DNA from 3 places in the Novosphingobium aquae genome. Region 1 is predicted to be linked to each of the others. Evidence: predicted binding sites of a transcription regulator. Region 1 holds the regulator's gene; each other region holds the start of a gene.

Region 1 (7,211 bases):
ATGATCCTCGTCATCGACAATTACGACAGCTTCACCTGGAACCTCGTCCATTACCTGATGGAGATGGGGGCCGAGGTCGAGGTCGTGCGCAACGATGCGATTTCGGCGGGTCAGGCGATCAGCTCGGGCGCACAAGGCTTCCTGATCTCGCCCGGCCCCTGCACGCCGAACGAGGCCGGGATCAGCCTTGAACTGGTCGGCGCGGCAGCGGAAGCGGGCAAACCCTTGCTTGGCGTGTGCCTCGGCCACCAGTCGATCGGGCAGTATTTCGGCGGCAAGGTGGTGCGCGGCGGGCTGATGCATGGCAAGACCTCGCCCGTCACCCACGACGGCACCGGGCTGTTCGCCGGCCTGCCCTCACCCTTCACTGCCACACGCTATCACTCGCTGATCGTCGAGGACATTCCCGAAAGCCTGATCGTCAACGCGCGCTCGGACGATGGCCATGTCATGGGCTTCCGCCATGCGAGCCTGCCGATCCACGGCGTGCAGTTCCACCCGGAATCGATTGCGACCGAACACGGCCACGCCATGCTGGCCAACTTCCTCAAGATCTGCGGCGTCGACGCGCGCCTGCCGGCCTGATCGGTCGCCAAGCAGGGTCCGATCATGAACCTGCGCCGCATCCTGATCGCCGCGCTCGCCCTGCTGGTCGGCGTCCTGCTCTATCGTAACGTCGGCAGCGCCCCCGCGCCCAAGTCCGCACCCGTAGGCGATTGCACCGCGACCCGCTTCGAGGATGCCGCCTTCACCGAATGCCTCGCCGTCCCTGGAAAGCACCAGATCGCGCTGCGTCTGAAGGGCCAGAACGGCGTGATCTTCCGCGGTTTCCCGACTCTCGCGCAGGCCGCCGACCGGGGAGATATCGCCTTCGCCGTCAACGGCGGCATGTACGACACCGGCAGCCGGCCCATCGGCTATTACGTTGAAAATGGGGAGCGGCTGCGCAAACTCAATCAGGCCGATGCCGAGGGCAATTTCTACCTCAAGCCCAACGGCGTGTTCTTCGGCGATGCGGCGGGCAACTGGCGCGTGCTCAGCAGCGAGGATTTTGCCGCAACCGTCACCAAGCGCCCGCAATTCGGCACCCAGTCCGGCCCGATGCTTCTGATCACCGGCAAGCTTCACCCCAGCCTTGCCCAGAACGGTGCCTCGCTGAAACTCCGCAATTCCGTCTGCGTCGATGCCAGGGGTACCGCGCACTTCGCTATATCGGACGAGCCGGTCTCCTTCGGCCAGATCGCCCGGCTGATGAAGCGCGCCTGCGGGGATGCCAATGCCTTGTTCCTCGACGGCACGATTTCATCACTGTGGAATCCCGCCGGCGGACGAATGGACGTGCGCTTTCCGCTCGGCCCCTTGATTGTCGTGACGAGTCTGCGCAAGGAGCCGGGCAAATGACCATTACCGCCACGCCCCTGACGTTTGACGAAACCCATGCCCTGTTCGGGCAGATGCTCGATGGCGCTATGCTCGACGAGGATATCGCCCACCTCCTGATCGCCATGACCGAACGCGGCGAGACGGCAGAGGAAATTGCCGGCGCAGCGCAGGCGATGCGCGACCGGATGATCGCCGTTGCCGCTCCGGACAATGCCATCGATGTCTGCGGCACCGGCGGCGACGGGCAGCACACGCTCAACGTGTCCACCGCCGTTGCCATCGTCGTCGCAGCCTGCGGCGTGCCGGTCGCCAAGCACGGCAACCGCGCCGCATCCAGCAAATCGGGCGCTGCTGATACGCTCGAAGCGCTGGGCCTCGACCTGTCCCGCGCCGCCCAGACCGCCGAAGCAACCCTCGGCGACATCGGCATCTGCTTCCTGTTCGCTGGCGCGCACCACCCCGCGATGGGCCGGATCATGCCGATCCGCCGCGCCATCGGCCGCCGCACGATCTTCAACCTGCTCGGCCCGCTGGCCAATCCCGCAGGGGTCAAGCGCCAGCTCGTCGGCATTGCCCGGCCGGCCTATGTGCCGATCTATGCCGATGCCATCGCCCGGCTCGGCACGGAACAGACTTTCGTGGTCTGCGGCGATGAAGGTCTGGACGAACTGAGCCTGGCAGGCGGTAATGAACTGGCCATCGTCACCGGCGCCAACGTATCGATGCGGCGCATCACGCCCGGCGAGGCAGGCCTTGCCAGCGCACCGATCGAAGCCCTGCGCGGTGGTGATGCCGCCCACAATGCCGCCGCCCTGTCGCGGCTGTTGATGGGCGAAACCGGACCCTACCGGGATGCCGTGCTGTTCAATGCCGCCGCCGCGCTGATGGTCGCGGGTGAGGCCTCAGGCTGGCACGAAGGCGTCGAGGAAGCCGCCGAAGCCATAGACAAGGGGCTCGCCAAGGGCCTGCTCGATTGCTGGATTGCGAGCGTGAAATGACCGACAAGCTCACAGAAATCTGCGACACCACCCGCGCCGAAGTGGCCCGCCGCAAGCCGCTGCGCTCGCTGTCTGAGCTGGACGCCGCCGCGCAGCAGCAGTCCGCCCCGCGCGGGTTCGAAGCGGCGCTGCGGGCCAAGGCCGCCTCTGGCTTTGCCCTGATCGCCGAAATCAAGAAAGCGAGCCCGTCCAAAGGCCTGATCCGTGCGGATTTCGATCCGCCCGCCCACGCCCGCGCTTATGAAGCCGGAGGCGCGGCCTGTCTTTCGGTGCTGACTGACGCGCCCTATTTCCAAGGCCACGAGGACTACCTGATCGCCGCCCGCGCCGCCTGCACTCTGCCGGTGATCCGCAAGGATTTCATGATCGACCCATGGCAGTGCGCCGAGGCGCGCGCGATGGGGGCCGACGCCATTCTGATCATCGTCGCTGCGCTGGATGACGGGCTGATGGCCGAAATCGAGGCCGCTGCAACCGAACGCGGCATGGACGTGCTGGTAGAGGTCCACAACGAGGCCGAAATGGAACGTGCCGCGCGGCTGAAATCGCGCCTGATCGGGGTCAACAACCGCGACCTCAAGCGCTTCGTCACCGACCTCGGCACTACCGAACGCCTCGCCCCGCTGGCGCCGGAAGGCACACTGCTGGTGGGTGAGAGCGGGATCAACAGCCATGCCGATATCGCACGGCTGGCCAATGCCGGGGTGCGGACGTTCCTCGTCGGCGAGAGCCTGATGCGGCAGGCTGATGTCGAAGCGGCGACACGGGCATTGCTCACGGGCGAAGCGGCGCTGTCCTAACGCCCGCGAATCTGGCAGGTTGGCGTGATGACAGAGCCTGAAACTCGCCCCGGAATGCCGCCCTCTGCCGCCCAATGCGCGGCGCGTGCTTTCTCCCATGGACTGTGTGCAGTGTGTCCAGTCCATTCATCGGCTAAGGCTTGAACATGAACCAGCTCACTCACCTCGACGAATCGGGCAAGGCGCGCATGGTCGATATCGGCGGCAAGGCCGAGACGCGCCGGGTGGCCGTCGCCAGCGGCTTCATCGCCATGTCCGCCCCCGCGCTCGCCGCGATCCGCGATGGCGACGTGCCCAAGGGCGATGTCCTCGCCACCGCGCGCATTGCCGGGATCATGGCGGCGAAGAAATGCGCCGAACTGATCCCGCTGTGCCACCCGCTGGCACTCGATTCCGTGACGGTCGATTTCGCGCTTGAGGATGGCGGCGTGCGGGTCACCGCCAGTGCCTCGCTCAGCGGGCGTACCGGCGTGGAAATGGAAGCGATGACCGCATGCTCGATTGCCTTGCTGACAATTTACGACATGGCCAAGGCGATCGACAAGGCAATGGTCATCGGCGAAGTCCGCCTGCTCTCCAAAAGCGGTGGCAAATCGGGCGACTGGACCGCTCCGGAATGAGCGCGATGCTGACGCTGGAAGATGCACAGGCGCGCCTGCTCGCGCTGGCACCTGTTCTACCGATCCAGAACGTCGACGTGCCGGGAACACTCGGCCGCTACCTTGCCGAGCCACTAAAAGCGCGCCGTACCCAGCCTGCCGCGCATGTTTCGGCAATGGATGGTTATGCCGTGAAGGGCCCGGACCTTGGCGGGCCGTGGACCATCATCGGCGAAAGTGCCGCCGGACATCCCTTTTCCGGCACGGTCGCTGGCGGCCAAGCCGTGCGCATTTCCACCGGGGCGCTGCTACCTGCAGGCGCGGATGCCGTGATCGTTCAGGAAGACCTTGTCCGCAATGGCGACCATTTGTCGCTCACCGGCACCCCGCCATCGCCGCCGGGCAAGCATATCCGGCTTTGCGGATCAGATTTCGGCATCGATACCGAGCTGCTCTCCGCCGGCACGCGCATCGGTCCGGCGCAACTGGCACTCGCCATCGCCGCCGGGCACAAGCACCTCGCCGTGCGGCGCGTCCCCCGTGTGGCGATCATCGACAGCGGCGACGAACTGGCGAGCGATCCCGAGGACTGCGCCGCGCATCAGGTGCCCGCCAGCAATGGCGCGATGCTGGCCGCGCTGCTCGCCTCGCTGCCTTGCGAGGTCGACCGGATCGGCCCGGTGCGCGACGACCTCGTCCTGCTGACCGACGCGTTCCATCTGGCCCGTGATGCCGACATTATCGTCACCACCGGCGGCGCATCGGTGGGCGATCATGACCTGATCCGCCCCGCCATCGAAGCATGGGGCGGCACAATCGATTTCTGGAAAGTGGCGATCAAGCCGGGCAAGCCCCTGCTCGTCGCCACGCGCGGGTCGCAGGTCGTCGTCGGGCTGCCAGGCAATCCGGTGTCGAGCCAAGTCACTGCGCTGCTGTTCCTGCTGCCCCTGCTGCGCGCCGCGCTGGGCGCCGCCGATCCCCTGCCCCGGACCATCGACCTTCCGCTGGCCGCGCCGCTACGCGCTGGCGGCGACCGGCGGGAGTTCCTGCGCGGAAGGCTGGTGGCCGGCGGTGTCGAGGTTCTCACTCAGCAGGACAGCGGCGCGCTGGCAGCGATGGCCGCCGCGCAAGTGCTGATCGATCACCCCGTTCAGGCACCCCGGCAAGAAGCTGGCGAAACGGTATCGGTGATTTTGCTCGGAAATGGCGGCATTGCGTGACCATGTTCTTGACTTGGTCCGAATCGTTGCTTAATTGTTCCGCATTCGTTCACTGAACGGCGCAGGAATACCCCAGGCGCGTTCCGGTTGAGGAGTGACGCAAGATGCTGACCCGCAAGCAGCACGAATTGATCCGCTTCATCCAGGTCAAACTGGAAGAGACCGGCATTTCCCCGAGCTTTGAGGAAATGAAGGAAGCGCTCGACCTGAAATCGAAGTCGGGCGTGCACCGCCTGATCTCGGCGCTTGAGGAACGCGGCTTCATCCGCCGCCTGCCCAACCGCGCCCGCGCATTGGAAGTGCTGCGCCAGCCGGACAACATCGGCCAGACCGCGCCCAAGCCGGCGAATACCAACACGGTGGCTCCGCCGCTCCGTGCTCCGGCTGCTACTCCGCGTCCGGCCAACGACGTCATCGAAATCCCGCTCCACGGCAAGATTGCCGCCGGCATGCCGATCGAGGCGCTGGAAGGCCAGTCGAGTCTGCCGGTTCCGGCGGCGCTGCTCGGCCCCGGCGAACACTTCGCGCTTGAGGTATCGGGCGATTCGATGATCGAAGCCGGCATTCTCGACGGCGACTTTGCGCTCATCCGCAAGACGAACACCGCGCGCGACGGGGAAATCGTCGTTGCGCTCGTCCACGGCGAGGAAGCAACGCTCAAGTACCTGCACCGCGAACAGGGCGGTGTGCGGCTGGATCCGGCCAATGCGGCCTACGATCCGCAGCACTTCGGCCCGGGTGAGGTTGAGGTTCAGGGCAAGCTCGCCGGCCTGCTCCGTCGCTATCACTGAGGCAGCGGACTGCTGCTGTTCGAACCGCGCGGCGAGACTTTTCGAGGTCTCGCCGCAGCCGGTTCCTGCCACCAGCCATGTGCCCCCTGCCCAGAGGCGACGGTGGTGACTGCCTTGCTTTCCAGATCAATCACCAGTCCGCCCGTGCGGTAGAGCAGCGACTTATCGGCCTTCAGAAAACGCGGGCGGCAAGAGCGCGGTAACCAGCGGTCGGCGACGACGATGTCGCTTGCCGCGCAGGCTGCGGCCAGCTCATCCTTGGGCGCCCAGTCGGTCCCGCGGCCCATCAGCAAGTGCCAGGCCCTCCCGCCACGCTCGATGTCCAGCGCACAGAATTCCGGCGTACAACGGGCCTGCGGCAGGCTCTCGACGCTGCGAACCTCGCCGTTCATTCCCGCGAGTTCGGTGAGGTTCTGGCGGATATAATCGCTCTTCGATTCGCGCAGCACCACCAGTTCACTCTCCGCCAGTCCGGAAATGCCGACATGGCGGCCGTCACCCGATACCAGCAGGTCCGGCGGAGAAGTCATGGCAACCACACCATAGCCGATCATGACCGGCACGAGCCCCAGCAGGCGCTGCCGCCCGCGCCAAAGCGCCAGCCACATCCCGCCAACAACGAAGAGCGCGAAGCAGCCCTGCGTCATGGCGGGCAGATAAGTCACCGATCCGGGTTGCCCGGCCACCCAACGGGCAAGCCAGAGCAGAAGGTCCAGCGACAGCCCGGCGAGCCACCAGAATGGCGCGCCCGCTCCCACCGTATCGAACAGCAGGGCCAGTGCGATCAGCGGCATCGAGGCGAAAGTCGTCAGCGGGATCGCGATCACGTTGGCCAGCGCTCCATAGACCCCGGCGCGGTGAAAGTGGAACAGACCGATCGGCATCAGCGCCAGCTCGATCACCACGCCAGTGAGGACCAGCATCGCCAGCTGGCGCAGGAAGCCTTGCCACCAAGGCTCTTCACGGGGTGCCAGAAAGGCGCGGACCGGTGCAGTCGTGCAGCACGACGATGGCGATCACCACGGCGAAGCTCATCTGGAAGCTTGGGCCGACAACCGCCTCGGGCCAGAACACCATGACGATGAAGGCCGCCACCGCAACCATCCGCAAGCTCAGTGGCTCACGCCCCAGAGCCAGTGCCGCGAGCACGAGCAAGGCGCCAAGGCACGAACGCACCGTCGGTACTTCGGCGCCGGTCAGCACCGTATAACCGATGCCCGTCAGCGCAGACGTCGCAGCGGCGAGCAAAGGCAAGCGGAACCGCAGGACCAGCCAAGGCCATAGCCCGAACAGCCGCATCGCCAGAAACCACGTCGCGGCGATGACCGCGCTGACATGAAGCCCGCTGATCGACAGCAAGTGCGTCAGCCCCGAATCGCGCATCGCCTCTTCGTCGGCGATATAGATGCCGCCGCGATCA
Region 2 (7,211 bases), on a different contig from region 1:
CGGCGGAAATGGGCGGCCAGTCGGTCGGCCTGCGCATCGCCTACCTTCACGAGGAGCGCGACAGCTTCACCCGCAACATCGCCGCCAACGCGCAAAGCCAGCCGGGCAATCTCGACATGGATGCGATCCGTGCCAGCCTGGTGATGGAAGGTGCCGACGGCCGTCTGAAGGTCAACGTCCGCGGTGAATATTTCGACGTGAAGTCGGACAACAACGCGGTGAAGAACCGCAACGATCTCGTCACCGCGAACCCCTTCGTGATCGAGGAAGACGCCCGCTCCTATCAGGATCAGGCCGGATATCGCCTGTCGAGCGAAGCGCGCTATGATCTGTGGGATGGCGTCGCCGTTCGCGGCATGGTCTCATGGCAGGATGGCCATACCTATGACCAGACTGACGGCGATCGCACCGCCACCGCGCTGCCGCGCCCGCCCGCCGGCAACGTTGGCCGGGTTAGCCGCGCGACGACCGAATTCAAGACCTTCATCAGCGAAGTGAACCTGCTGTCGATTGACAAGGGGCCTTTGCAGTGGGTGCTCGGCGGCTTCCTGATGGATGAAACCGTGCCGGTCACCCTGCTGCGTGACAACAACAACACGCGTGATTTCGTCAGCTCGACCTCGACGATTATCTCATCGGCCAAGAACACCAGCCAGTCGTTGTTCGGGCAGGTCAACTACTTCGCCACTGAGCAGCTCGAGCTGATCGTCGGCGGCCGCTATTCGTGGGACAAACAGGTCTACACCCGCACCGCCGTTCCGGGGGCCGGCTTTACCTTGCCCTATGTCAGCCAGATCGCGACCAGCCAGCTGACCGGCAAGCTGGGTGTCAACTATCACGTCAATGATGACAACCTGATCTACCTGACCGCGTCCAAGGGCTACAAGGCGGGCGGGGTGAACTTGACGCCGAACACGCCCAACTTCCTGCCTGAACGCAACTTCGTCTACGAACTCGGCTTCAAGACCGAATTCCTTGATCGCCACCTGCGCGTGAACGGCGATGTGTTCTATTCGGTTTACAAGGACATCCAGCTGTCCAGCCTCGTCGGCGGATTGCCGGTGACGCAGAACGCGCTGGCTGGCCATGCCAAGGGGGCCGAGCTGGAAATTACCGGCCAGTTCGGCGGACTCGGGTTCAACTTCGGCCTTGGCTACCTCGACGCCAAGTTCAGCAATTCGGCTTGTATCTCGGACACGAATTCCCCCGGCACTGACGCCGGCTGCGCCACCAACCTGCGCTTTGTGCCAAAGGACCGGCGCCTGCCGTTCTCGCCCGAATGGACGATGAATGCGGGCGTGCAGTACACCTTCGCATTCGGCGGCATCGACGTGACGCCGAGGGTGCAGTGGTCGCACATCGCCCAGCAGTATGCGACCCCGTTCCCCAGCGTGAACACGCTGGTGCCGGGCCGTGACATTTTCGATGCGCGGCTGACCTTTGACTTTGGCAGCAAGTACAAGCTTGAAGGCTACGTCAACAACCTGGGCAACAAGACCTACATCGCCACCCAGATCCAGAACAGCTCGAGCGCCGATGGCGGCATCATCTATGGTGCCCCGCGCACCTGGGGCGTGCGGCTGAAGGTCGCCATCGGCGACTGACCGGCCAACCTGCAGTTTCCTTGGGCCCCGCCGCACCTCCAGTCCCGGTGCGGCGGGGCTTTCATTTATCCGCCGCTGATTCGTGTCGTGATATGGAACGGATCGGAAAAATTCCCGCTGTGGAGGGCGGTGCGCGATCCGTGGGAGCAAAATTATCAACATAATTTCAATTAGATAATCAATGTTCCAAAAATGTTCCTGTTCCCTTCTTGTTCCACTAGAACAAATGCGATACATCGATTCCCAGAGGTTGACCTTTCCGGTCGCCGCCACCTAGGCAGAGGGGACTAATCATGGCAGCGCAGCTCAAGCTGATTCAGGAAGGCAAAGACGGCACTATGAAGGATTCAGATCGGCAGAAGGCGCTCGAAGCCGCCTTGGCCCAGATCGATCGTGCGTTCGGCAAGGGCAGCGCGATGAAGCTCGGTTCGAAGGAGACGATGGAAGTTGAGTCGGTGTCGACTGGCTCGCTCGGTCTCGATATCGCCCTCGGCGTCGGCGGGCTGCCGCGCGGACGGGTGATCGAAATCTACGGTCCGGAAAGCTCGGGCAAGACCACTCTGGCGCTGCATTGCATTGCCGAAGCGCAGAAGACTGGCGGCACTGCGGCTTTCGTCGACGCCGAACACGCGCTCGATCCGGCCTATGCCAAGAAGCTGGGCGTCAACATTGACGAACTGATCGTTTCACAGCCCGATACCGGCGAACAGGCTCTCGAAATCGTCGATACGCTGGTCCGCTCGAACGCGATCGACGTGCTGGTGATCGACTCGGTCGCCGCGCTGGTGCCCCGCGCCGAAATCGAAGGCGAAATGGGCGATAGCCACGTTGGTCTGCAGGCCCGCCTGATGAGCCAGTCGCTGCGCAAGCTGACGGGTTCGATCAGCCGTTCGCGCTGCATGGTGATTTTCATCAACCAGCTGCGCATGAAGATCGGCGTGATGTACGGCAACCCGGAAACCACGACCGGCGGCAACGCGCTCAAGTTCTACGCTTCGGTCCGCCTCGATATCCGCCGCACCGGCCAGATCAAAGACCGCGACGATATCGTCGGCAACACGACCCGTGTGAAAGTCGTCAAGAACAAGGTCGCCCCGCCGTTCAAGCAGGTCGAATTCGACATCATGTACGGTGAAGGCATCTCCAAGATCGGCGAAATCCTCGATCTCGGCGTGAAGGCCGGCATCGTCGAGAAATCAGGTGCCTGGTTCTCCTACGATTCGATCCGGATCGGCCAGGGGCGTGAGAATTCGAAGACCTACCTCAAGGAACACCCAGAAGTTTGCGACCGTCTGGAAGCCGCTATCCGCGGCCAGACCGACAAGGTTGCCGAAGAGATGATGACGGGTCCGGACGCAGACGACGACATCTGATCTTCAAGGAGCCATCAAGCCCGACCAGTCCCGGGTGGCTCGGAACAAGCAACCGGCGCGAAGGCACCCCCTTCGCGCCGGTTCGCTTTTGGGCAAGGGCGATCAGGCTGCCTGCGCCGTTCGCGCCTTGACCACTTCGTCCGCCTGCTTGCCGCCCAGCTCGGCCAGGTGATCGAACTCGGCGTGGAAGCCAGCCAGCCCTTGGCTCAGCGACCGCAATTCTGCATCGAGGCCGTGAATGCCCGCTTCGGGCAACAAGGCCTCGACCCGTTCCCAGCGTGCCCAGTCCGGATGCGGCGAAAGACCGAGGATCTGTCCGCGCCGGCTCGACAACACCGACCCGGCCTTCGACCCAGTCCCGGCAGGAGTGTCTACACTCACCCGCATGACCGGCTCGAGCAGGTAAGGCGCGGCCTTGGCCAGCGCCTCCGCCATGGCCATCCGGCCCGCGACACGGAATGCAAGCTCGCTCGAATCGACCGAATGGAACGACCCGTCGATTAGCGTCACTGCCACGTCGACCACGGGAAAGCCCAGCGGACCCGTCTCCATGGCATCGCGGATGCCTGCCTCAACCGCCGGAATATACTGGCGCGGAATGGCACCGCCTGTGATCCGGTCCTCGAAACGGAAACCTTCACCGCGTCCCAGCGGCCGGATTTCAATCACGCAGTCGCCATATTGGCCGTGTCCGCCCGACTGCTTCTTGTGCCGCCCCCGCGCACCCGCCGGTTTGCGGATCGATTCCCGGTAAGCGATGCTCGGCGGATGCCCCTCGACGGCCACCCCGTATCGCCGCTCCAGCCGGTTCATCACAACGGACAAGTGCTCGTCATTGATCCCGCGCAGGATGGTCTCGTGGCTGGCATCATCCTGCAGCCAGTGCAGCCCGGCATCCTCCTCGCAAAGCCGGTGCAGGGCCGTCGAAAGCTTTACGTCGTCCTTCCGGTCCCGCGTCGTGATGGCCAGCGCCGCATTACGCACCGGCGCGGTCACGCCGAACTCGCCGCGCAGGCGCGCTTTGCGCCCTCCAAGCAGCGATCCGGCCCGCGCTCCATCCACCTTCGCAACGGCGACGATGTCGCCCGGCGCAGCGGCAGCCTGCTTGGCCGTCTTGTCACCCTGCATGAAGAAGATCGATCCGGTCCGCGAAGGCTCGCCATCGACCAGCAGTTCCGCGCCTTCACTCAGCGGCTCACCCAGCACACGGCCCAGCGCCAGCCTGCCCATCGCACCGGCATTGGTTACCTTGAACACGTGCAGCGCGCCGCCCTCAGCCAAGCCAAGCCGCGCCCCGGCGGCGGCAGGAGCCGGTGCTTCGTGCCGCAGGAATTTCAGAAGCCGGTTGACCCCGCCATCGGTCAGCGCCGAACCGAGCAGAACCGGCACAATCTTGTTGGACCCGGTATCGACTGCGAGATCGGCCATTATGGTACCCGGATCAGGCTGCTCGTCCATCAGCAGCGCTTCCATCAGGTCATCGTCGAAGTCGGCCAGAGTTTCAAGCAGGTGCGTGCGTTCCGACCTTTCGCGCTCCAACACTTCGCCGGGAATGTCGACGCGCTCGCTCGTCCTGCCGGGTCGGTAGCGATAGGCGCGTTCAAGCGCGAGATCGACATAGCCGGTCACGTGCTCACCCTCGCGGATCGGGATCTGGCGAAGGGCCAGCGGTTCGCGGCTCATCGGTTGCAGTTCGCCGATCAGGTTGCGGACCGCGCCGGAGCGGGCCGTCTCGATCTTGTTGACGAAGATGGCGTGGGGAATGCCCAGTTCGTCCAGCCGGCGCAGCATCGGCTCGGCCAGCGCCGCGCGTTCCGGGGCGGGGTCGATCACCACGATCGCCATGTCGGCGGCGGGCAGGGCGGCGAGGCCGTCGGCGGCGAAACCGGCTGCGCCGGGCGTGTCGATCAGCGCGAAGCGATCGCCCATATAATCAAAATGCATGCAGTTGATTTCAGTCGAGCCGCGCCGGCTGCGCGCTTCGGCGCTGGCATCGCCCACGGTATTGCCGGCCTCGATCGTGCCCTGCCGGTTGATCGCGCCGCTGGCATAAAGCAGCGCCTCGGCCAGACTGGTCTTGCCCGTGCCGGCCGGCCCGACAAGCGCGACCGCACGGGTGGATTTACTGCCATTCGTTCCAGTGGTGTTTGGGGTGTTACCCATTATCCGCCTCCTCTTGCGTGAAGGCGCGCCGGGCGCGGTCCAGCGTCAGACGCGCTTGGGACATGGCGCGATGGTCTGCCTCTTGGCGGTGAGTCGCAAGCGGATTCTGTTTGTTCATGGACCATCTGGCTCCTAGACCGGGTGAATGACAGGAGCCGGCGATTGACTGGTAAAAGCGAATGGCAGGACCGGGTGGGCAAGGCCTGGGCGCAGAGCTGGCAGCTGACCGATCGCAGTTTTGCCGGGCTGACCGGTGAATTGCTCCACGTCATCGCCGCCCTGCCGGGCAGCCGCGTCGCCGACATCGGTTGCGGCGCGGGTGAGCTTTCGCTCGCCTTGTCCCGCCAACGCCCCGAAGCGCAGATTATCGGCGTCGACGTTTCGCCTGACCTGGTCGAGATGGCCAATGATCGTGCTGGTCCCAACAGCGCAGCACGGTTCCTCTGCGCCGATGCGGCGAGCTGGGAGCCGGAGGGTTTCGCGCCAGACCTTTACGTCTCGCGACACGGAGTCATGTTCTTCGACGATCCCGTCGCCGCCTTCACGCATCTGCGGACCATTTCCGCGCCTGACGCCCGACTGGCTTTCTCCTGCTTCCGGTCACGCGAAGAGAACCCCTGGATGACCGGGCTTGCCGCGCTGCTCCCCGGAGTTCCCGCACCCACCGATCCCTATGCGCCCGGGCCGTTCGCTTTCGCCGATCCCGAGCGCATCAGCGACATCTTGACCCAAGCCGGCTGGAGCGGAATTCGGATCGAGCCCTGCGATTTCGCCTATGTCGCGGGTAGCGGCGACGAAGCCGAGGCGCAGGCGGCGGATTTCTTCGCCCGCATCGGCCCGCTTGCGCCGGTGATCCGCCAACTTCACGGTGAAGCGCGCAAGGTTCTGGCCGACCGGCTCGCCGGATGGATCAGGCGGAATGCGCGCGAAGGCGTGGTGGCTTTCGCTGCCGCCGCGTGGATTGTCACCGCCCGCCGTGACTGATGCGGGACGCATGATTCTGGAACGTAGCGACGTTTCAGGCGTTTGACCGGGATGCATCGCCAGGTCCTTCCTGTCGTGATCAATTGCGAAGGTGGCACGGCCGCCGGGCTTGGCGATTCGCTGGGCGATACGATCCGCAATGCCTTCGCGCTCACCGGGCAAGCGATTGACGTGAAACTGGTCAAGGCCAAGGACCTTGATCAAGCCGTTACCGCAACCCGTTCGCCCGTCATTGCGGTCGGCGGCGGCGATGGCACACTGGCCAGCGCCGCGGCGCGGCTCGCTGGGGAAGGGCGCTGCCTTGCCGTCCTGCCGCTTGGCACCCGCAACCATTTCGCGCGCGACATCGGCCTTGATGGCACGCTGGAACAAGCGGCGCAGGTTGCAGCCCATGGCCGCTGCGATATGGTTGACGTGGGTTACGCTGGCGAGCGGTTGTTCCTCAACAATGCCTCGCTTGGGCTATACGCGCGAATGGTTGAGGACCGCGACCGGCGACACTTGCCGAAATGGCTCGCCACCTTGCCGGCGGCGCTGCGCGTTGTGGTCTGGCCCCGCACGCGGCGGCTGGACCTTGATATCGATGGCACGCGCCGCCGGGTGAAAACGCCGCTGCTGTTTATCGGCAATAACCTCTATTCGCTCGAAAAGGGCCACATCGGCCAGCGCGCGACCCTGCAGGACGGGCAGCTTTCCTTGTTCGCGGTGGCCCAGCGCGGCGGACCGGGGTTGTTGCTGGCGGCATGGCGCATCATGCGCGGCAAGGTCGACCGGCGGGCGGACTTCGCTGCAATCGAGAGCGCGCGCGAAGTGATCGCCTATCGTCACGGATCGCATCACATTGCGCTGGATGGCGAGGTGATCGAGCTCGAATTCCCGCTGACCTTCCGCATTGCACCCGGCGGCCTCAAGGTCATGCTGCCCGCCATCGCCTGATCGGTTCACCGCATATTGCTTCGCACTTGCCGCAAATCCGCGAGTGTCCTATCGGCGCAGCATGACTTCGACGAACGAAATCCGCCGCTCATTCCTCGATTACTTCGGCTCTAACGGGCACGATGTGGTGCAATCTGCGCCGCTGGTGCCG
Region 3 (7,211 bases), 220 kb from region 1:
CGCACGCTGCGGCTTGAAGATGTTGCCAAGCTCACCGTCTCGGTTGCCAAGCTGCGCCCGTTTATCGTCACGGCTGACTGGCGGCCCGTCCTGCTGACCGACCGCGCTGACCTGCGCACCCTGATCACTCCGCAGCGATCGGAGCAGCTTGAACTGTTCGCCGCATGACCCCGTTCCGCGACGCGCGCATTACCGATGCCTGCGCCGTGCCGCTGACCGCGCCCGATGATTTCGATGGCTGGCGAGAGCAGGCGCGGCGGCTGATCATGGCCGAAGTGCCGCCTGACCGGGTGGTGTGGACCGTCCCCGGCGAAGGCAATGGCGATCTGTTTGCCGAAGCGCCGGGCCAGTCATGCCGGCCTCCCGCGCCGGCTCCGTCTGCCCCGCAGCCCCGCGTCTCCCGCGCCTTCCTGACGCTAGCAAAGGCGGCGGCGCTCCATTCCGATCCGCACCGCTTTGCGTTGCTCTATCGCCTGCTGTGGCGAATGCAGGGCAAGCCCGGTCTGCTTGAGGACGCGGCCGATGCGGACGTGCGGCGGCTGAATGACCTGTCCCGAGCAGTGCGGCGCGACATTCACAAGATGCGCGCCTTTGTGCGTTTCCGCAGCGTGGCCGACGCGGACGGGCAGGAGCAATTCGTCGCCTGGTTCGAACCGTCGCACCATATCTTGCGTACAAACGCCGTGTTCTTCGTCAACCGCTTCACCCAGATGCGCTGGTCGATCCTGACGCCGCGGGGCAGCCTGCACTGGGATGGCACTTTACTGCACGAAGGCCCTCCCGCCCGGTGTGAAGATGCCCCCGGCGGCGATCCGGCCGATGACCTGTGGCGCCAGTACTATTCCTCGATCTTCAATCCGGCCCGACTGAAAGTGGGCGCCATGGTCAAGGAAATGCCGCGCCGATACTGGAAGAACCTGCCCGAAGCCGCGCTCATCCCGGAGCTGATCGCAGGGGCACAGGCGCGGGAGGCGGCCATGGTTTCCGCCGGGGGCGATGCCTTTGCGGGGGTTCCGCAGCCGCAGGATCTCGATGCCCTCGCTCGCGGGCTGCGCGATTGCCGCCGCTGCCCGATCGGCTGCAACGGGACGCGCGCCGTGCCGGGCGAGGGGCCAAGCGATGCCGCGCTGATGATCATCGGCGAACAGCCGGGAGATAACGAGGAGATGGCAGGCCGGCCCTTTGTCGGCCCCGCCGGCCAGTTGATGAGCGACTATCTCGGCCACGCCGGCATCGACCGGGCGCAGGCGCGGCTGACCAATGCAGTGAAGCATTTCAAATTTGAACCCCGTGGCAAGCGCAGGCTGCACCAGAACCCGTCCGCCAAGGAGATCGATATCTGCCGCTGGTGGCTCGATGCCGAACGCGCCCTTGTGCGGCCCAAACTGGTGCTGGGACTGGGGGCGAGTGCCGGCCGGTCGCTACTCGGCAAGACGACATCGATCCAGCAAGTGCGCGGCAAGCCGATTGCCCTGGCCGATGGCAGCGAATTGTGGCTGACGGTCCACCCGTCCTACTTGCTGCGGCTCGACGGTGAAGCGCGAGAGACCGAAAGCGACAAGTTTGCGGCAGACCTGGCAGCCGTCGCCGCCCGCAGCCGCGAACTTGCCTGAAGGACGTTAGATAGGGTCAGCGGCGAAGGCCTGGCGGGTCATCTCGTCAAGTGCTTCCTGCGGTATCGGCGCATTCTCACCGGCGATGAAGGCCAGCAGGTCGTTCTTCAGCCGCTCGGTATCAGTGGCGAACACGCCGTGCGCCGAGCCATCGTATGCGATCAGCCGCGATCCCGGCACCTTGCGCGCCACTTCGCGGGCGGTGGCATCGATCGGCACGGTCTTGTCATCGGTGCCGTGAATGATCAACGTTGGCACCTTGAAGTGGGCGAGGTCGGGACGGAAGTCGGTGGTGGCGAAGGCCTTGGCTGCTGCGAGCGTCGGGCGAAGGCCGGCCTGCATCGCGGTTTGCCACGACAGGTCGAGCACTTCCTCGCTCACCGGCTTGCTGATCATGCCGACGCCGTAGAAGCCCTTGAAGAATGATGTGAAGAACTTCGGCCGGTCGTCCAGCATACCCTGCGTCATTTCATCGAAGGTTTCCTGCGGCACGCCGTCCGGGTTGCTTTCGTCCTGCAGCATGAAGGGGACCACCGAGGCGATCAGCGCCACGCGGCTCACACCCTTGCCCTGGTGGCGCGACATGTAGCGGGCTATTTCGCCGCCGCCCATCGAGAAGCCGATCAGCGTGACGTCATCAACTGCATCATGGAACTTCATCACGGCGGAAAGGTCATCGGCAAAGGTATCGTAGTCATAGCCGCCCGAAGGCTGGCTCGACCGGCCGAAACCGCGCCGATCATAGGAGATGGCCTTGAAGCCGGCTTCGGCCAGCGCGTGGCTGATCGGGTCCCAGCTGTCGGCGGAAAGCGGCCAGCCATGGATCAGCACGACCGGCGGGCCTTCGCCCCATGCCTTGGAATAGAGGTGGGCGTCGCCGGTTTCGATGATGTGCATAGTGGGTCTCCGAATGGGTGATTGTGCAACGCCCCAGAATCAAAGGCGTTCCGCAGCGGTTCTGGGATTTGCGGTCAGGAGTGTGCGGCATGCCGACAAAAGGATTCGCCGGCCCGACAAAAAGAACATAAAAGGAACAGTTGCCCCTTTAGCGATGTTGTCTCACCCGTGCCTGAAGCCGCCCTAACTCCCGAACGCCGCCGCGTGGAGCAGTCCATGCTGCCGCCCGCCGATGCCGCGCCTTTCGTGGAACTTGGTCTGGCGAGCTGCTTTTCGTTCCTGCGCGGGGCGTCCGATGCGGTCGACCTGGCGCTCACCGCGCGGCGGCTTGGCTATGACGCGCTGGGCATTGCCGATGCCAACACCATGGCCGGCGTGGTGCGGCTGCATGGCGAGGCGAAGGCGCTGGGGCTGCGGCCGGTCATCGGCTGCCGGATCGAGACGGTGGAAGGGCTAGCCTTCCTTGCCTATCCGGTGGACCGCGCTGCCTATGGCCGCCTGTGCCGCCTGATCTCGGCCGGACGCATGGCGCGGCCCGATGGCGAATGGCAGGACAAGGGCGTCTGCGAGATCACGGTTCCCATGCTGGCGGACCATGCCGAGGGGGTGCAGCTGGTGCTGGTGCCGCCGAGGGATGTGGCGTCAGAGTTCACCTTGGCGGTGGCGAACAATGTTATCGGGCTGGACGGAGAACCAGTATCCGGGGAGCGATTGTTCAAGGGATGTTTGGAAACCCTGCTCCCCCAACTGCGCGCGCAATTACCAGGCCTGCGCCACATCGCGGTGAGCTATCTCCATGTCGGTGACGACATCCGCCGGATCGCTGCGCTCGATGCCATGGCGCGCGAGAATGGCATGGGCGTGCTGGCCACCAACGACGTGCTCTACCACGCCCCCGAACGCCGTCCGCTGCACGATGTGATGACCGCGATCCGGCACAAGACCACGGTCGCCAAGGCCGGCTACCTGCTCGAGGCCAATGGCGAGCGGCACCTGAAATCGCCCGAGGACATGTGCCGGCTCTTCGCCCGCTGGCCCCACGCGATCGAGGCGGCGCGGCAGGTGGCCGATGCCTGCCGCTTCAGCCTTGACGAACTGCGCTATGAATACCCCGAGGAGACCTGCCCGGAAGGCCGCACGCCACAGGAGCAGCTCGAATATCTGACCTGGCAGGGGGCGGAGGGTCGCTATCCCGATGGCTTGCCGCAGGACGTGTGCACCACGCTCTCCCGCGAGCTGGAGCTGATCGGCAAGCTGAGCCTCGCCCGCTATTTCCTCACCATCAAGGACATCGTCGATTTCGCGCGGTCGCAGGATCCGCCGATCCTGTGCCAGGGGCGCGGTTCTGCGGCCAATTCGGCGGTGTGCTATGTGCTGGAGATCACGGCGGTCGATCCGGCGCGTCACTCGCTGCTGTTCGACCGTTTCATCTCCGAAGACCGTAACGAGCCGCCCGACATCGACGTCGATTTCGAGCACGAACGGCGCGAGGAGGTGATCCAGTACATCTACGCCCGCTATGGCCGCCACCGCGCCGGGCTTTGCGCCACGGTGATCCACTATCGCCCGCGCATGGCGATCCGCGAGGTGGGCAAGGCGATGGGCTTGTCCGAAGATCTGACCGGCGTGCTCGCCCGCACGGTCTGGGGCGGGCACGGGCGCTCGATCAAGGAGGCGCATGTCGCCAGCGAGACCGGCGTCGATCTCGATGATCCGCACCTGCGCCGCGTACTGGCGCTGACCGAGCAGATGATCGGCATGCCGCGCCACCTCTCGCAGCATGTCGGCGGCTTCATCCTTACCCAAGGCCCGCTGACCGAAACCGTGCCGATCGGCAACGGCGCCATGCCTGAGCGCAGTTTCATCGAATGGGACAAGGACGATATCGAGGCGCTGGGCATCCTCAAGGTCGATGTTCTGGCGCTGGGCATGCTCACCTGCATCCGCAAGTGCCTCGACCTGCTGGGTGAACACCACGGGCAGAACCTGACGCTGGCCACCGTGCCCAAGGAGGATCCGGCGGTCTACGACATGCTGTGCAAGGGCGATTCGCTCGGCGTGTTCCAGGTGGAAAGCCGCGCGCAGATGAACATGCTGCCGCGCCTGCGCCCGCGCCAGTTCTATGACCTGGTGATCGAAGTGGCGATTGTGCGGCCCGGGCCGATCCAGGGCGACATGGTCCACCCCTATCTCAAGCGGCGGCGCGGGGCGGAGAAGGTGGAGATCCCCGCGCCCGGCCCGGCGCATGGCCCTCCGGACGAGCTGACCTCGATCCTCGGCCGCACGCTGGGGGTGCCGATCTTTCAGGAACAGGCGATGAAGATCGCGCTCGACGCCGCCAAGTTCACCGGGGCAGAGGCCAACCGACTGCGCAAGGCGATGGCCACATTCCGGTCGCGCGGCATGGTCGATGAATTGCAGGACATGATGGTCGGCCGGATGATCGAACGCGGCTATGATCCCGATTTCGCCGAGCGCTGCTTCAACCAGATCAAGGGCTTCGGCGAATACGGCTTCCCCGAAAGCCACGCGGCCAGCTTTGCCCTGCTGGTCTATGTCTCGTCCTGGCTGAAGTGTCACTTCCCGGCGGCCTTCGCCTGCGCTCTGCTCAATTCGCAACCGATGGGCTTCTACGCCCCGGCGCAGATCGTCCGCGATGCACGCGAGCATGGCGTGCCGGTGCTGCCAGTCGATGTGAATTGCAGCGGGTGGGATAATACCCTCGAAAGGGAGAGAGGGAAAGTCGCCCTGCGCCTTGGCCTGCGGCAGGTCGATGGCTTTCCCGAAGCGGCGGCGGCGCGGATCGTTTCGGCGCGGGAAGAGACCGGGCACTTTGCTGACGTGCGCGAATTGCAGGAACGGGCAGGGCTGTCTCCGGCGCTGATCGAGCGGCTCGCGGCGGCGGATTGCTTCAATTCATTGGAGATCACCCGCCGGCAGGCCTTGTGGGATGCGCGCAGTCTTATTGCAGCGCCGAAGCTACCCCTTTTCGCCGCGATGAAGGCGCGGGGCGAGGGGGCTGAGGCGAAGGTAACACAGCTCCCCGCCATGCCGCTCAGCGAGGAAGTGGTCGCCGACTACCAGACCCAGCGGCTGTCGCTCAAAGCGCACCCCATGGCCTTCCTGCGCCCGGCACTGGCCGAGCGCGGCTTCGTCCGGGCGGCAGACCTGCGTGCACGCAAGTTCCGCTCAGCGGTGCAGGTGGCCGGTGTCGTGCTGATCCGCCAGCGTCCGGGCAGCGCCAAGGGAGTCTGCTTCATCACCATCGAGGACGAAAGCGGGGTCGCCAACCTCGTCATCTGGCCCGACGTGATGGAAAAGCAGCGCAAGATCATCATGAGCGCGCGGCTGATGGAAGTGCGCGGGCGGGTGGAATACGATGACGAGGTGATCCACGTGATCGTCAGCCAACTGACCGACGCCACGGCGAGCCTCCATGCCTTGTCCGACAATATGCTCAGCAGCCCAGTCGCCCGCGCCGATCATGTCAGCCGGCCGCTGCCATCGCGGTTCCAGCCCGAAGAATGGCAGCCGCCCGGTCCGGCAAACCGCGATTGCGGATGGAGCCACGGCCACCCGCGCGATGCCCGGATCATCCCCGGTTCGCGCGATTTTCACTGAACTCCGAAGGCTTTCATCCCAAAGCCGTCACGAAAAAAATGCCTAGCCCAGCGCATAGCGCCTGTTTGCCTGTCCGGAGGCATGATGCGCACATGGGCCATATCAGCTTTGATCACATCCTTCCGGAAGTCGGCAAGCGCGTCACCAGCCGCCTGCGCCTGCGCCTCGCCGCGCGCATGATGACCACCGCACAGGCATGGCCGGCAGAACTGCTCGACCTGTCCTATTTCGGCGGCCGCATCGCCTGCGATGAGCCGCCGCAGCCGGGGCAGGACGTGCTTATCGAATGGGGCGATTTCGACGCCTTCGGCATGGTCGTGTGGGCCAACCTGCGCACCTGCGGCGTGCGCTTCTACGAACCGCTCAAGGCGCAAGTCCTGATCGCCACGCGCGACCGCAACGATGTCGAACCCGTCCAGACCAACAAGGACCGCGCGCACCATGAAGCCCGGGATTTCGTTATGGGAAAATTGAACCGCTGAACGGCTGGTGACCCCTACGGGAATCGAACCCGTGTTTCAGCCGTGAGAGGGCCGCGTCCTAACCGCTAGACGAAGGGGCCGGATATGTCCGGCCAAGCCTGCAAATGCCCAAACCCGCTAAAGTTTGGTGACCCCTACGGGAATCGAACCCGTGTTTCAGCCGTGAAAGGGCCGCGTCCTAACCGCTAGACGAAGGGGCCGCACCAGCTTGCGCCGAGGCGAGGCGAGGCCGCGCACTTAGTGGGAGACCTAAAAACGGTCAAGCCCTGTAATTGAACAAATCATCAATCGGCCCAGGCTGCGTCATCCAGATGCAGCTCGGCCTGAGGGCGGTTGGCCCAGTCATCGATCTTGGCGCGCCCGGCCAGCCAGAGCTTTCGGCCCTTGGAACCATGCAGCAGCGCCTGGCCGAGATCACTCTGCGCGGCACGAAATGCAATCGCCTTGAAGCTGGCGCCATCGTTGCCGCCAGCCAGCAAACGGACGTGATCGGTGCCGACAATGTCCGCCTTGATCAGGTGAACCGGCCCGATCGCGATTCGCGGAGCCGGCCAGCCCATGCCGAAGGGGCCGGCGCTTTCCAGTTCGGTCACCAGTT

Evidence for each region. The regulator LexA, encoded in region 1, represses DNA repair genes until DNA is damaged. The targets are predictions, from matches to a motif close to GTTCCNCNCTTGTTCT.
Region 2: the regulator LexA is predicted to act here: its motif matches at 1,805-1,820, upstream of recA (recombinase RecA).
Region 3: the regulator LexA is predicted to act here: its motif matches at 2,633-2,648, upstream of WG900_RS04550 (error-prone DNA polymerase).

Annotation. Positions count from the first base shown of each region.
Region 1 is NZ_JBBHJY010000001.1:690,534-697,744, reverse strand. It holds gene WG900_RS03495 (anthranilate synthase component II) at 1-585, shown strand; gene WG900_RS03490 (phosphodiester glycosidase family protein) at 610-1,401, shown strand; gene trpD (anthranilate phosphoribosyltransferase) at 1,398-2,381, shown strand; gene trpC (indole-3-glycerol phosphate synthase TrpC) at 2,378-3,181, shown strand; gene moaC (cyclic pyranopterin monophosphate synthase MoaC) at 3,328-3,801, shown strand; gene WG900_RS03470 (molybdopterin molybdotransferase MoeA) at 3,798-5,000, shown strand; gene lexA (transcriptional repressor LexA) at 5,105-5,791, shown strand; gene WG900_RS03460 (ComEC/Rec2 family competence protein) at 5,785-6,714, opposite strand; gene WG900_RS03455 (ComEC/Rec2 family competence protein) at 6,752-7,211, opposite strand, start outside.
Region 2 is NZ_JBBHJY010000002.1:395,776-402,986, reverse strand. It holds gene WG900_RS07285 (TonB-dependent receptor) at 1-1,604, shown strand, start outside; gene recA (recombinase RecA) at 1,898-2,977, shown strand; gene WG900_RS07275 (elongation factor G) at 3,080-5,140, opposite strand; gene WG900_RS07270 (class I SAM-dependent methyltransferase) at 5,303-6,124, shown strand; gene WG900_RS07265 (diacylglycerol/lipid kinase family protein) at 6,176-7,060, shown strand; gene alaS (alanine--tRNA ligase) at 7,122-7,211, shown strand, end outside.
Region 3 is NZ_JBBHJY010000001.1:905,555-912,765, reverse strand. It holds gene WG900_RS04565 (putative DNA modification/repair radical SAM protein) at 1-168, shown strand, start outside; gene WG900_RS04560 (UdgX family uracil-DNA binding protein) at 165-1,613, shown strand; gene WG900_RS04555 (alpha/beta fold hydrolase) at 1,620-2,510, opposite strand; gene WG900_RS04550 (error-prone DNA polymerase) at 2,679-6,131, shown strand; gene WG900_RS04545 (PilZ domain-containing protein) at 6,224-6,613, shown strand; tRNA gene WG900_RS04540 (tRNA-Glu) at 6,619-6,693, opposite strand; tRNA gene WG900_RS04535 (tRNA-Glu) at 6,739-6,813, opposite strand; gene recJ (single-stranded-DNA-specific exonuclease RecJ) at 6,898-7,211, opposite strand, start outside.